One region of the Microbacterium sp. LS_15 genome, then DNA from elsewhere that is predicted to be linked to it. Evidence: riboswitches for the same ligand, from Rfam matches in the RefSeq annotation. Region 1 holds a riboswitch; the other holds the start of a gene.
What was found. A riboswitch is a leader RNA that binds a small molecule or an ion and turns the genes downstream of it on or off. The one in region 1 is predicted to bind thiamine pyrophosphate.
Positions count from the first base shown of each region.

Region 2: it holds a riboswitch for thiamine pyrophosphate, as region 1 does, so the genes downstream of both, RAC69_RS04215 (ECF transporter S component) here and thiM (hydroxyethylthiazole kinase) in region 1, are expected to answer to the same signal.

Region 1 covers NZ_JAVAYD010000015.1:12,558-19,901, forward strand. Annotated here, with positions in the region: gene argC (N-acetyl-gamma-glutamyl-phosphate reductase) at 1-254, opposite strand, end outside; gene RAC69_RS14895 (bifunctional hydroxymethylpyrimidine kinase/phosphomethylpyrimidine kinase) at 493-2,670, opposite strand; gene thiM (hydroxyethylthiazole kinase) at 2,667-3,515, opposite strand; TPP riboswitch at 3,506-3,599, opposite strand; gene RAC69_RS14905 (NAD-dependent epimerase/dehydratase family protein) at 3,623-4,588, opposite strand; gene RAC69_RS14910 (DUF402 domain-containing protein) at 4,651-5,370, opposite strand; gene pheT (phenylalanine--tRNA ligase subunit beta) at 5,457-7,344, opposite strand, start outside.
Region 2 covers NZ_JAVAYD010000002.1:19,017-26,360, forward strand. Annotated here, with positions in the region: gene RAC69_RS04205 (energy-coupling factor transporter transmembrane component T family protein) at 1-401, opposite strand, end outside; gene RAC69_RS04210 (ABC transporter ATP-binding protein) at 398-1,858, opposite strand; gene RAC69_RS04215 (ECF transporter S component) at 1,855-2,511, opposite strand; TPP riboswitch at 2,505-2,614, opposite strand; gene RAC69_RS04220 (D-alanyl-D-alanine carboxypeptidase family protein) at 2,700-4,220, shown strand; gene RAC69_RS04225 (ABC transporter ATP-binding protein) at 4,404-6,635, opposite strand; gene RAC69_RS04230 (ABC transporter ATP-binding protein) at 6,632-7,344, opposite strand, start outside.

The sequences.
Region 1 (7,344 bases):
GTGTACTGACCGGACTGGCCGTGCGGCAGCGCGAGGAACACGATGTCATGCCCGGCGAGGATCTCGGGGGTCGTGTCCTGCAGCGTGAGGTGCGCGAGTGAACGCAGGTGCGGCTGGTGCTGGACGAGCGGCTGTCCGGCGTTCGAGTGCGCCGTGACGGTGCGGATCTCGATGTCGGGGTGAGCTGCGAGAAGGCGTAGGATCTCGCCGCCCGCGTAGCCGGATGCGCCGGAGACGGCGACGGAATACGTCATGCTTCTACCTTAACGGTCGGACCCTTCGCGGAACTCAGGGTGCAGTGTCGGGGGCCGGGGCGGCGACACCGGCACTCGACCGCCGGGCAGGCAGGAGCGCGGGGTCGCCTACAGTCGGCGGCCGCCGCGGCGTCGGCGCACAGCGATGACGCTCGGAGCGAGCGTCAGGGTGGCGGAGTCGGCCGAAGGCATGTCGTGACGATAGCGCGGGCCTCGCACGGCGCGCAAATCTGCCGCGTCACAGGAGGCCGCTCCTGCCCGCCGCGAAGAACGCGAGCTCGTGCGCGCTGGAGACCTCGAACGCGCGGCGCATGCGGGCCTGCGTGCCGGCATCCGCAACCGCTGCGGCCGACATCGTGTAGGTGATCGCCCGCTCCGTCGCCTCCTCGAACGTCGGATCCGCGTACGTGGCGAGCCACGACGCGTACGGATGCCGGGGGTCACGCGCTGCGGCGCCGAACTCCCCCGCATGGAGCCGGTGACCGAGGTCGGTGTACAGCCAGAAGCACGGCAGGACGGCCGCGACGAGCTCGGCATAGTCGCCGCCGAACGCGATCGACCTCAGATGATCGAGGTACGCGGTGGTCGCGGGCGCCGGCGCGGCGTCGAACGTCGCGGCATCCACGCCCTGCTCGGGGGTCAGCCAGGCGGCGTGCAGTTCGAGCTCTCCCGCGATCGCACCGTGGGCGGCGCCGACCCAGAAGGACTGCTCGGCGGATGTCGGCGCGAGCCGTGACGCCTCGGCGAGCACGCGTGCGTAGTCGCGCAGATACAGCGCGTCCTGCTGCAGGTAGAAGAGGAAGGCATCGCGCGGGAGCGTGCCGTCGGCCAGTCCTCGGACGAAGGGCAGACCGTCGATCCCGGAACGGATGCCGGCGATGCTCTCCCACCATTCGCGCCGGACATCTCCGGGGCGGGGTCGATTCGACTCCCCGGCATCCGTCACCCCCGCCGGCGCCCACAGTCCCGCCCGCGCCCACAGTCCCGCGAAGTGGTCGACGGGCCCGTTACCCCGGCCGACGCGCAGCCGTTCGCCGGAGCGCAGGGATTCGCGCAGCCATTCCCTGGCTGCGGCGACGGCGGTCTCCCGGTCCTCCCCGCGGCCGAGCCGTGTCGCGAGCGCGGACGAGAGCGAGCATCCCGTGCCGTGCGTGTTCTCGGTCGCGATTCGCGAGCCGGGGAACTCGCGGACCATGCCGTCACCCGCGTCGACCAGCGCGTCGGGTACCGCATCGCCCGGCAGGTGACCGCCCTTCACCAGCACAGCGATTCCGGCGCGGCGGGAGAAGCGCTCAGCCGCGGCGAGCGCCCCCTCCCATCCGCCGATCGATTCTCCGGTCAGCGCGGCCAGCTCGGCGAGGTTGGGGGTCACGATGTCGGCCAGCTCGACGAGCTTCCGCATCGCGGTCTCGGCCGCCCGGTCGAGCAGCCGGTCGCCGCTGGTGGCCACCATGACGGGGTCGAGCACGACGATCGGCGGCCGGACGCGCTGAAGCCAGTCGCCGACCACCTCGATGACGGCGGCGTCCGCGAGCATCCCGATCTTGACCGCGTCGATCACGATGTCGTCGGCGAGCGCCTCGAGCTGTGCGTGGAGCATCTCGGGAGGCGGCACGTGCACTGCGCGCACCCCCTGGGTGTTCTGCGCCGTGAGGGCGGTGATCGCCGCCATGCCGTACCCGCCGTTCGCGGCGATCGACTTGAGGTCGGCTTGGATCCCCGCACCGCCGGACGGATCGCTGCCCGCGATGGAGAGCACCCGGGGCACGCCGGCGGATCGCCACGTCGCGAGGAGGTCGGCCGCAGCGGATGCCGGATCGCTCGCCGCGCACAGCGCCGAGACCACCGCGACCCCTGCCGCACCGGCACCGCGCAGAGCGGCCACGTCGGCGCGCCCGACACCGCCGATGGCCACGCACGGGAGCGGGCTCCGGGCAGCGAACGCACGGAAGCCCTCGACGCCCAGTGCGGGCGGGTGATCCGGTTTCGTGCTGGTCGGATGGATGACGCCCACACCGAGGTAGTCGACCGTGCCCGCGGGAAGAGCGAGGGCGTCCTCGAGGTGCTCGGAGGTGTTGGCCGTGAGGCCGATCAGCGCGTGCGGACCCAGCTCTGCCCTCGCCCGTCGCACCGAGGCGTCTCCCTGGCCGAGATGCACGCCGTCCACGCGGGCTCCGGCCGCGCGCGCCGCGAGCGCTGCATCGAGCCGGTCGTTCACGACGAGGAGCGCCTGCCCGTCGATCACCCGCGACAGAGCGACGAGCTGCGCGACCGTCTCGGCGTCCGTCGCGCTCTTGTCTCGGAGCTGGACGATGCGCGCTCCTCCGGCGACAGCGCGCCGCACCGTCTCGACCACACCGCGACGTCCGCACAGGTCGGGATCGGTGACGAGGTACAGCGACAGGTCGGCGATCACCGCACGACCTCCTCGATGCGTGCTGCGGCCGCGATGTCGCCGGGCTGCACGGCGGCGAGCGCGTCGAGCAGGGCCACCGCGAAGTTGCCGGGGCCCGCCGATCCCTCTGCCGCACGCTCCGCGGCGATCGTGTAGACGACGCTCGCGGAGGCGACGGCGGTGAGCGCGTCGATCGGCAGGGAACGGGCGGTCCCGAGGAACGCGGCCATGACCGCCCCGAGCGCGCACCCTCCCCCGGTGACGCGCGTGAGCAGCTCATGACCGTTGGCGATGCGCAGCGTCCGTCTGCCGTCGGTCAGGAGGTCGACCGCACCGGAGACCGCGACGACGCTGCCGAATCTCTCCGCGAGAAAGGCCGCGGCATCCGCTGCCGCATCCGGCGTGTCGACCGCGTCGACCCCGCGTCCCCCCTCGCTCAGCCCGGCGAGCGCGAGGATCTCCGAGGCGTTGCCGCGGATGGCGGTCGGCCGCGACGCTGCGAGCTCCCTGGCCAGGGCCGTCCGCACAGGCAGTGCGCCGATAGCTACCGGGTCGAGCACCCAGGGCGTGCCGGAGGCGGATGCCGCGGCGACCGCCTCGCGGCTCGCTTCGCGCTGTTCGGGTGTGGGGGTCCCCAGGTTGACCAGCATCCCCGAGGCGACCCGCGCGAACGGGCCGGCCTCGTCGACGATGTCGACCATCGCCGGCGCTGCACCGAGAGCGAGCAGCACGTTGGCGGTGAACCCGGTGACCACCGTGTTCGTGATGCAGTGCGTCAGCGGTGGGGCCTGACGCAATGCGGAGAGCAGCTCCGCGGCTGGACCGGTGACGGTCGATTCGGAGTGCGGGCGCAGACGATCGCTCATCGCGACATCCCTTCGCTAGTACGAACTAGACCAGGTTCGACGGGTGTGTTCTCAGCCGCGGATGCGGCACCCCGTGTCACTGCTCGCAGTCTAGCGATCGCCTCTGCTCAGTCCAGGAGGCGAAGGAGGGCGAGTTCGTCGTCGCGCGTGAGTCCGGCGCGACGCGAGCGGTCGACGCCCCGGCGGTCCTCGTCGGCGATGACCGTCGCGATCGTCTCCTCGAGCGATCGGAGACCGCCGCCCGCCGCGCGGTAGCGCTGGTTCGAGCGACGCATGAACCCCGTCATATCGGCGGGCAACCAGAGCGGGAGCGACCGCTCCCCCATCCAGTAGTCGACACCCTGTGCGGCCAGCCAGTCGTCCGCGGCCTCCACGGTGTCGCCCTCGTGCTGCGCGGCGGAACGGAACAGGGCGAGCACGTCGACGAGCGGATGCCGGTCGCCGATCGCGTTCATGACGCCGGTGGCCGTGGTCGTCACGACGAACTCCGCGAGGTCGTCGACATCGATGACCTGCGCATCCCTGCCGCCGGCGAAGGGCACGAGCACGGGTTCGGCGCGCGCCCGGAGGAACGCCGCAGCCCAGTAGCCGAAACGATCGCTCGGGTCGCCGTCGCCCACGATCAGCCCGGGCCTGACCACCAGCGTCCGATCCTCCCCGAGCCGGCGGACGGCGTTCTCGGCGGCGACCTTCTGCGCGCCGTAATCGTCGCTCAGCGACTCGGCGGCCGCGACCAGCGCGGCGGACTCATCGGCATCCTCCTCCTCGTCATCGGCATACACCGAGACCGAGGACACGTATGTCCAGCGACCCGCTCGCGCACCGAGCGCGGCGACCGCCGCGCTCACGTGGTCTGCGCGGGACGACACATCGACGACCTGATCCCAGTCCCTGCGCGACACCACGTCGTAGACGGCGGAGTCGTCACGGTCGCCGAGCATCAGCGTCGCGCCAGGCGGCGCAGGGCGCCCACCCCGCGCGAGGCACGTCACCGCAGCGCCCGAGAGCAGCCAGCGCTGCGCGATGCGACCGGACAACCACCCGGTTCCGCCGAGGATCAGCACATCCGTCATGCCCTCATGTCATCAGGATCCGAGGCGCGAGGAAAGCCCATCCGCTCAGAGCGGAGCGCGGGTCACGGCTGACGCAGATCCTCGAGCCCGTCCAGCACCGGCACGGTCCACGCGGGGTCGGGGCGCCAGGCGATCCACTCCGGGTCGAACGGCCAGGCTCCGGCGGTGAACGAGGCGATGGCCGCCGCGGCGTGCTCGGTGATCTGCGCTGCCTGATCGCTGTCCAGACGGCCCTGCTCGACCGCGGCGATGAGCTCATCCTCGTCCTTCATGACGATCCGCCCGTCCGGCTCGATCTCGACGTCGAGGATGTGGTCCGACGTGAACGTGTCGCGGTCGGTCCGCAGATGCGCGTTCTCGAGGTTCACGTACCAGCCGGCGAAGGTCCAGTCCGCACTCGTCGCCTCACTCCAGAACAGCCAGACCGACCAGGGCCGATCGGCCGGAGCGATCCGCAGGATGCCGTTGCCCACCCACTGCTCCACGATCCGCCGGCGCGGTTCGATCCAGCGCCTCTCCAGCGGAACCGTGCGCACGCGCTGCCCGTCGGCCGCGCCTTGCCCCTCCTGCTCCGTCCCCGGCGCGAGCCAGGCGACGAGCCCGCGCTCGTCGTCGCGGACGACGCGCATCGGCGTGATGGTCGACGGCTCGCCGCGGAGCCAGCCCGGACGGCGGTAGTGCCAGTCGATCTGATCGCCCGGGGCGAGGAACGGAGCCTCTCCCAGTGGGCGCGTCCCGTGCGGGACTGCTGGCGGCGTGGCGTGCGGGTTCACGGTCGTCATCTCGCCACGGTACCGTGTGGCGCCGTGGGACCCGTGCTGCGCCCCTGCGTGGGCGCAGCACGAGTCGCCCGTTCCGACGTGGTCCGTCAGTCGCGGATCGCGGCTCCGAAGCGCCCGGCGGCGACGGCGACGCCCGCAAGCTTGGCCTCGGTGGCCTCAGCAGCAGTCAGTGTGCGATCGTCGGCGCGGAAGCGCAGCGCGAACGTGAGGCTCTTCGCGCCCTCGGGAAGGCCCTCGCCGCGGTAATCGTCGACGAGGCGGACCGACTCGAGCAGCGCGCCGGCGCCCTCGCGCAGGGCTGCGCGGACATCGCCGGCCGGCACCGCCGCGTCCACGACGAGCGACACGTCCTGCGTCGCCGCGGGGAACGTCGACAGCGACGGAGCGACCGCCTTCTCGCCGGCGAGCGAGAGGATGCCGTCGAGGTCGAGTTCGACCACGGTCGCCCGTCCGGGAAGATCCGCGGCGGACGCCACGTCGGGGTGCAGCTCGCCCACGTAGCCCACCTCGGCGCCGTCGACCGTGAGCACGCCGGTGCGGCCGGGGTGCAGCGCCGCGCGCTGCGACTGGGCGACGTCGATCGTCACACCGGCTGCCTCGCCGATGACGCGCACGGCATCCAGAGCCTCGGAGAGACCGGACGGCTCAGCGGCACGGCCGGGCTGGCGGGTTACGGTGTTGCCGGTGAGCAGCAGCGCGACGTGGCAGTGCTGCGGCGGGATCGACGCGTTCAGCTGCGCGAGGGTCTCGTCGGAGGGACGCTCACCGAGCGGCGGCACCTCGTCGGTGCCGTAGGTGACCCCGGCCTCGGGGAGGAAGACCACACCCGTCTCGAACAGCGCGAGATCGGTCAGGCCGCGGGAGATGTTGCGGTGCGCAGTCTGCAGCAGTCCGGGGACGAGCGAGCGCCGCAGGAACGGGGCGGCCCCGTCGAGGGCGTTCGCCAGCCGGATGCTGGGCAGGTGCTCCCCCGACGCCGACCCGTGCAGGTCGTTCTGCGCCTCCGTCGTGAACGGGAACGAGGGCGTCTCGACGAGACCGGCGGCGGCGAGGGCGTTCGCGACGCGACGCCGTCCCTGCTGATGAGCGGTCAACCCCCGGCCGGAGGGCGGGGTCGGCAGCACCGACGGGATGCGGTCGAGCCCGTGGATGCGCGCGACCTCCTCCGCCAGCGACCACTTGTCCGTGATGTCGGGACGCCAGGTGGGCGGGATGACGGTCCACCCGGCTCCCTCGGATCCCGACCCCGTCGAGGCGTTGACCTCGGCGCCGATCATGGTGAGCGCATCGGTGATCTCGGCATCCGTGTAGTCCACGCCGATGAGGTTCTGAACGAAGCCGGCGGGCAGCTCGATCTCGGCGACGAAGATCTCGGCGAACAGCGCGCCGCCCTCCTCCGTCAGCGTCCCTCCAGCCAGCTCGACCATGAGGTCGGCGGCGCGGCGGGCTGCGACGAACGGCACGAGCGGGTCGACGCCTCGTTCGAAGCGCTTGGACGCCTCGCTCGGCAGCTTGTGCCGGCGGGCCGTGCGCGCGATCGTGATGGGGTCGAACGTCGCCGCCTCGATCAGCACGTTCGCGGTCGTCTCGCTCATCTCGGTGGTGCCGCCGCCCATCACACCAGCGAGGCCGATCGGGCCGGAGTCGTCGGTGATGAGCAGATCCTCGACGTGGAGCTTCCGTTCCTGACCGTCGAGCGTGGTCATCTTCTCGCCGGGCGTCGCGCGGCGGACGGTGATGCCGCCCTGGAGCTTGTCGAGGTCGTAGCCGTGCAGGGGCTGTCCGAGCTCGAGCATCACGTAGTTGGTGATGTCGATGAGCACGCCGAGCGACCGCATGCCGGCGAGGGCGAGACGAGCGATCATCCACGGCGGGGTGGGACGCGAGGGGTCCACCCCGCGCACGACGCGGGTGACGAACTCGCTCGCCCCGACGGTGCCGCGGATCGGCGCCGAGTCGTCGACGATCGCCGTG
Region 2 (7,344 bases), on a different contig from region 1:
TCGGTCGGATCGACCGTGACGAACAGCACGACAGCCGGGAGGCCGATCGCCAGCACACGAACCGCGGTGGCGGCGGCGAGCGCGAGCGACCCGTCGCTGACCCTCATCACGAACCATTCGACGTGAACCGTGCCGCTCGTCGCGCCGTAGAGGGCGATCGTGACCGCGCTGAGCGGTGCGGCGATCCAGAGCACGGCGGTGCGCAGCCAGTACTCCCGCGGCCTCAGCCCCGCGAGCAGCAGCACGGGGATCTCGAGCACCAGGGCGACGGATGCCGAGACGACGTCGATCGTCAGCACGAGCGGCAGAGCGATCAGCAGCGCGGCGGCGAGCTTGGCGAGCGCGGAGCGGGGAGCGATGGGCCCTGTGCGGTCGACGCGGGCGGTCAGCGGGTCGATCATCGTCCGACCTCGATCCGTCCGGCGTGGAGAGCACTGAGCACGGCCTTGTCATGACTGATCGCGACGATCGCGGTGCCCTCGTCGCGGAGAGCGGCCATGAGGCCCACCAGCTCGGCCCACGTCACGGCATCCTGTCCGAAGGTGGGCTCGTCGAGCACGAGCATGCGCGGCCGGGTGGCGATCGCCGCCGCCACCGTCAGCCGCCGCTTCTCGCCGCCGGACAGCGTGTACGGGTTGGCGTCCGCGAGGGCGCGGAGCCGCAGGCGGTCGAGCAGGTCGTCGGTGCGGGACGCGGTCTCGTCGGGCGCGAGCCGCAGGGCGCGGGGGCCGACCGCGAGCTCCTCGCGAACCGTCTTGGCGAGCAGCTGATGCTCCGGCGTCTGCAGCACCGTCGCGATGCGCGTCAGCAGCGCCCGCGACGACCAGGCGAGAGGATCGGGCGTCTCGCCCGCGGCGAGCGACGCCGTCGCACGCACTGCTCCCTCCTCGGCGGGAATCAGCCCGGCGAGCGTGAGTCCCAGCGTCGACTTGCCCGCACCGTTCGGCCCGGTGATGCCCAGCACCTCGCCCGCGTGCACCGCGAAGTCGAACGGGCCGGCGACCGGCAGTCCCCGGCGACGCGAGACCCGCAGCGCCCGAGTCTCGATCAGAGGCTCCCCCGGCTCCGTGCGCGGCGCAGGAGGAAGAGCAGGCGGGTGGCCGGGGACCCAGACGCCCGATGCCGCGAGCTCAGCGCCGCGGGCACCCAGCACGGCCTCGGGCGTGCCGTCGGCCAGCACCACCGTGCTGTCGTCGTCCGCGCCGAGTACGATCACCCTGGTCACGAGGGGCAGCCACACGTCGATGCGGTGCTCGATCACCACGAGCGTCGCCCCGGTGCGGTCGAGCGCTGCGCCGACGGCATCCCGCACCTCGCCCACACCCGCCGGGTCGAGGTTCGCGGTCGGCTCGTCCAGGAGGATCGCACCGGGGCGCATGGCCAGCACGCCGGCCAGCGCGAGGCGCTGCTTCTGTCCGCCGGACAGTGCCGCCGTCGAGCGGTCGAGCGCGACGTCGAGCTGCACAGCATCCAGCGCCTCGCGCACGCGGGCCCAGATCTCGTCCCTCGGGACGCCGAGGTTCTCGCAGCCGAACGCGACGTCGTCGCCGACCCGCGCCAGGATCGTCTGTGTGTCGGGGTCCTGCAGCACCATGCCGACGCGTCCGCGCGCATCCACGGGGGCCTGCCCGTCGACGAGGAGCTGCCCGAGGGTCTCACCCTCGTCGGCTCCGCCCAGCACGCCGCCGAATCCCTGCAGCAGGGTGGACTTGCCCGAGCCGGAGGCGCCGAGCAGCAGCACCCGCTCCCCCGGCTCGATGCGCAGCTCGACGTCGCGGACCGCCCACCGACGGCGCGTGGCGTACCGCCACCCCCAGCCGCGCGCCTCGAGCGCGGCGGGCTGCACGGCGGCCGTCACACTCGTGCGGTGACCTCGCGGCCGGCGGCGAACCGGCCGAGTGCCCCCGTGGCGGCCAGCCCGCGTGCGATCAGCCAGCCGCCGAGGCCGGCGATGACCGCGCCCGAGATCGTCGTCGAGACGATGTACACGACCGTGAACAGGGTGTCGGCACCCGCGTACCAGAGGATGCGGTCGTTGATGCCGCACGCCAGACCTGCACCGGCCCCGGCGAGCATCGCGACCGGCAGACGCCACACACCGTAGAGGAAGACGAGGAGGACCAGCTCGGCACCCAGACCCTGCACGATGCCGGAGACGATCGTGAGCGGGCCCCACGCGTTGCCGACGAGAGCGGAGATGACGGCGGCGACGAGCTCGGTGTACAGGGCTGCGCCCGGCTTGCGGATGATGAGCCCGCCGAGGACGCCGGCGATCAGCCATGGGCCGGCGAGCAGGCCCTGCACGCCGGGCAGCAGCGGCTTCAGGAGGCTGCTGGGGACCTCGTATCCCACGTTCCACAGCAGGAAGATCAGCGCGCAGGCGACGGCGATGACACTGGCGACGACGATGTCGACGACCCGCCAGCGCCAGAGCTCCGGGCGGCCGAGCCCCTTCGGGGATGCGGTGGCGGTGACGGATCCGGTGGTGGATCCGGACGTGGATGTGCTCATTGAATGCTCCTCCCTGCGCTGGCATGACCCAGATCAGGTTCGACGGTCGAAGCGCGATTCGCTCCCTCTCAGCCCGGCTCGCCGGACTCCCGTGGTTGTGCTGACGATCTTACCCAGTCACCCGACACTTGTGTCGCCTCCGCCCGACGCACCACGGATCTCGGCGGCGATTCGGTTACCGTGAGGGGGTGACCGCTCCAGACTCCGCCGAGGCCACCTCCGTCGCACCGTCCGCGACCACGAGCGACGCGACCCCTGCGTTGACGCGCCCCGCCCCTCCGGCAGAGCGCGACGGCCTGGACGAACTCGGCATGCGAGAGGTCGATGGCACCCCCGAAGCGCGCTGGGCCGAGGACGGCACGGGCGCCACCGCGCTCACCTGGGTCGACGCGACAGCCGTGGAGGAGTCGACCGCGGTCCCTTCGCTCAGCGGGGATGACGATCCTGACCCCGCCAGCACGATCATGCGCGGGGCCCGACTCCGTTCCCGGGCCGCCTCGGCCGGCGTGCTCGTGCCGATCGGCGTGCTCGTCGGGCTCGTCGGCACGTATGCGGGAGCCACGATGCTCTGGCCTCTGCACGAGATCCCGCCCACGGTGCAGACCGCGGAGTTCGCGTCGACGGCCGCGCCGGCCGCCGGCATCCTCTGGCCAGCGCAGGGAAGCGCCGCCGTGGGAGTCGGCGGCATCAACACGACGGCGTCGACGCTGGACCCTGCAGCGATCGCGAGCGTGACCAAGGTCGTGTCGAGCCTCATGGTGCTCGACAGGATGCCGCTGCAGCCCGGAGAACAGGGTCCGGAGTTCGCGTTCACGCGCGCCGACAACCTCGCCTACTGGCAGTATCGACGCTCCGACCAGTCGTCGCTCGACGTGCCCGTCGGCGGCACGCTCACCGAGTATCAGCTGCTGCAGGGCACGCTCATGGGGTCGGCCAACAACTACATCGACCGGCTGGCCCGCGAGATCTGGGGGACGGAGGCCGCCTTCGCCTCCGCCGCGCAGGTGTGGCTGCGCGACCGCGGCCTCGACGGCATCACCGTCGTGACCCCCTCGGGCTTCGACGACCGCAACACCGCGACGCCCGAGGCGCTCGTCGCCCTCGCGGAGCGCGCGATGCAGAACCCGGTGTTCGCGAGCATCGTCAGCACGACCTCGGTCGACCTGCCCGGAGCGGGCACGGTCGTGAACACGAACGGGATGCTCGCGGATGCCGGCGTCGTCGGCGTGAAGACGGGAACCCTCGGTGAGAGCTGGAACCTGCTGACGGCCAAGGACATCACGGTCGACGACACGACGGTGCACCTGTACGCCGCGGTGCTCGGACAGGCCGACGACGAGCAGCGCCTGTCGGAGACGCGGGCGCTCTTCGCGCAGGTCGAGGCCGCGCTGACCGCGCAGGAGCCCGCCGTCCCCAGGGGGACGGTCGTCGGCACCGTCACGACGCTGTGGGGCACGACGATCGACATCGTCACCGCTGCGGACTCCGACGTCGTGCTGTGGAACGGCGCGGGAGCGCAGAGCACCCCCACGTTCGATCTCGGCGACCACCGCGACGACGGCGACGAGGTCGGGACGCTGCTGGTGGCGGGTCCGCTCGACTCGGTCGTCACGCCGCTCGCCCTCGACGCCGATGTCGAGGGACCGGATCCGTGGTGGCGGCTCACGCACCCCTTCGAGCTGTTCGGCATCAGCGAAGCGCAGCGCTGACGGGCCGGCCGCGCGCCCGTTCCCTTGGCACCCGCTGCGGGAGTTCCACGGGAACTGCGAGGTCGGTGTCGACTCAGCGGGGCGCGCGAGCGGCCTGGTGACCACCCGCACAGACGAGAGCGCCGCGCCCCGAAGGGACACGGCGCTCTCGTCTGTACGGAGTCAGCTCCCGTGAGAACGGAGTCAGGCCGGTGACTCGCCGTCCGGGCGCTCGACGACCGCCTTGGCTGCCGCAGCCTCGGCGACGGGTTGCTGCGCTCCCACCGAGGCGCCCACCTGCGCGGCGGCGATCTCCTCGGCTTCGCCGCTGACGACCACGGGCGTCGAGCCGGTGAGAGCGTCTTCGGCGTCGATGTCGGTCGCCGCCTGCTCGAACTGCGACTGATACAGACGCCAGTAGGCGCCCTGCGCGGCGATGAGCTCGTCGTGCGTGCCCTTCTCGACGATGTCGCCATGCTCCATCACGAGGATGAGGTCGGCGTCGCGGATCGTCGACAGCCGGTGCGCGATCACGAACGACGTGCGCCCCTGACGCAGTGCCGCCATCGCGTTCTGCAGCAGCAGCTCGGTGCGGGTGTCGACCGCGGACGTGGCTTCGTCGAGGATGAGGATCGACGGCTGGGCGACGAATGCGCGGGCGATCGTGATCAGCTGACGCTCACCGGCGGAGACGTTCGAGGCGTCCTCGTCGAGCACGGTGTCGTACCCCTCGGGGAGAGCGTGGACGAACCGGTCGACGTAGGTCGCCTTCGCGGCCTCGAGCACGTCCTCGTCGGTCGCCGTGGAGCGACCGTATCGGATGTTCTCGCGGATGGTGCCGGCGAACAGCCACGGGTCCTGGAGCACCATGCCGGTGCGCGACCGCAGTTCGTCGCGGGTGATCTCCGAGATGTCCTGGCCGTCGAGCGTGATCCGACCGCCGCTGAGCTCGTAGAACCGCATGATGAGGTTCACGAGCGTGGTCTTCCCGGCTCCGGTCGGACCGACGATCGCGACCGTCTGCCCCGGCTCGACCCGGAAGGACAGGTCGGTGATGAGCGGACGTTCCGGCGTGTAGGAGAACTGCACGTTCTCGAACTCGATGACGCCCGTGCCCTCCTCGAGCGGTGGCGCGTCCTTCGCATCCGCCTCCTGTTCGTCGGCGTCGAGCAGCTCGAACACCCGCTCGGCCGACGCGGTGCCGGACTGCACGACCGCGGCCATGCCGCCGAGCTCGGAGAGCGGCTGAGTGAACTGCTGCGAGTACTGGATGAACGCCTGGACGTCGCCGATGCGGAGCTGACCGCTCGCGACCATGAGGCCGCCGAGCACCGCGATCCCGACATACGTGAGGCTGCCGACGAACGTCATGGCCGGCATGATGATGCCGGACAGGAACTGGGCCTTGAAGCTCGCCTGGAACAGCTCCTCGTTCTCGTCCTTGAACTTCTGCAGCGCGTCCTGTTCCCGGCCGAAGACCTTGACGAGAGCGTGCCCCGAGAACGACTCCTCGACGCGCGCGTTGAGACGACCGACCTTGCGCCACTGGGTGCCGAAGGCCTTCTGCGAACGCGGGCCGATCACGCCGAAGATCACGCCCATGAGAGGCAGTGCCACGAGGGCGACGAGCGCGAGCTGCCAGGAGATCGAGAACATCAGCACGAGCACGCCGACCACGGTCAGCACCGCGGTGAGCGCACCGGACAGCGACTGCTGCATGGTCTGGGTGATGTTGTCGATGTCGTTCGTCACGCGCGAGATCAGGTCGCCGCGCTGCACCTTGTCGAAGTACGACAGCGGCAGTCGGTTGATCTTCGCCTCGACGCGCTCGCGCAGCCGCCACATGGTGCGGACCATGATCACGTTGATGACGTAGCCCTGGACCCAGCTGAGGAACGCCGCCACGATGTAGATCGCCAGCACGGCGGCGATGATCCAGCGCAGCGCGTCGAAGTCGATGCCGGATCCGACCTGGAAATCGTGGAGTGCCGACACCTGGTTCGCGTAGTCGTCCTGACCGGCGGCGCGCAGCTGCTCCACGACCTCGGCCTTCGGCGTCCCCGCGGGGAAACCGGGGAGGTCGCCCTGCGACTGTCCCAGCTGGTTGGCGATGAAGCCCGTGTAGATGAGGTTCGTCGCCTCCGCGAGCACCTTCGGCGCTGCGACCGTGAGAACCACGCCGATGGCGCCGAGGATCGACACGAACACGAACCATACGGCCGACGGCTTGAGCAGGCCGATCATCCGGCTGAAGCTCCGACCGAAGTTGTCGGCCTTCCCGGGCGCGACGCTGTCCCAGCCGCCGCCGTCCTGCCTCGCCTTCTCGGCGAGTTCCGCCTCGTACTTCTCCTCGTCGGAGAGCTCGCGCTCGACGACGGGGGCTGTTGGCGCGCCCCCGCGCTGGCGCCGTGCCCTCTGCGGCTTCTGGTCGCTCATGCGTCCACCCCCAGCTGCGATTCGACGATCTCTCGATAGGTGGTGCTCGTCTCGAGCAGCTCCTCGTGCGTGCCGACCCCGACCATGGTGCCGCCCTCGAGCACGACGATGCGGTCGGCATCGGTGATGGTCGAGACGCGCTGCGCCACGACGATCTTCGTCACGTTCGGCAGCTCCCGCCAGAGCGCCTGCCGCAGCCGCGCGTCGGTGGTGAGGTCGAGCGCGGAGAACGAGTCGTCGAACACGAGGATCTGCGGCTGGCGCACGATCGCACGGGCGATGGCGAGGCGCTGACGCTGACCGCCCGAGACGTTGGTGCCGCCCTGCGCGATGCGGGACTCGAGCCCGTCGGGCATGTCCTCCACGAAATCGCGGCCCTGCGCGATCTCCAGTGCGTGCCAGAGATCTTCGTCGGTGGCATCCTCGCGGCCGTACCGGAGGTTCGACGCGACGGTGCCGGTGAAGAGGAACGGGCGCTGCGGCACGAGTCCGATCGATGCCCACAGCGACTCGACGTCGGCCTCGCGCACGTCGGTCCCGCCCACGAGCATGGCTCCGCCGGAGACGTCGAAGAGGCGCGGGATGAGCGACACGAGAGTCGTCTTGCCCGCACCCGTCGAACCGACGATCGCGACGGTCTCGCCCGGTCGTGCGCCGAAGCTGATCCCCGAGAGCACCGGGGCGTCCGCGCCCGGATACGTGAAGGAGA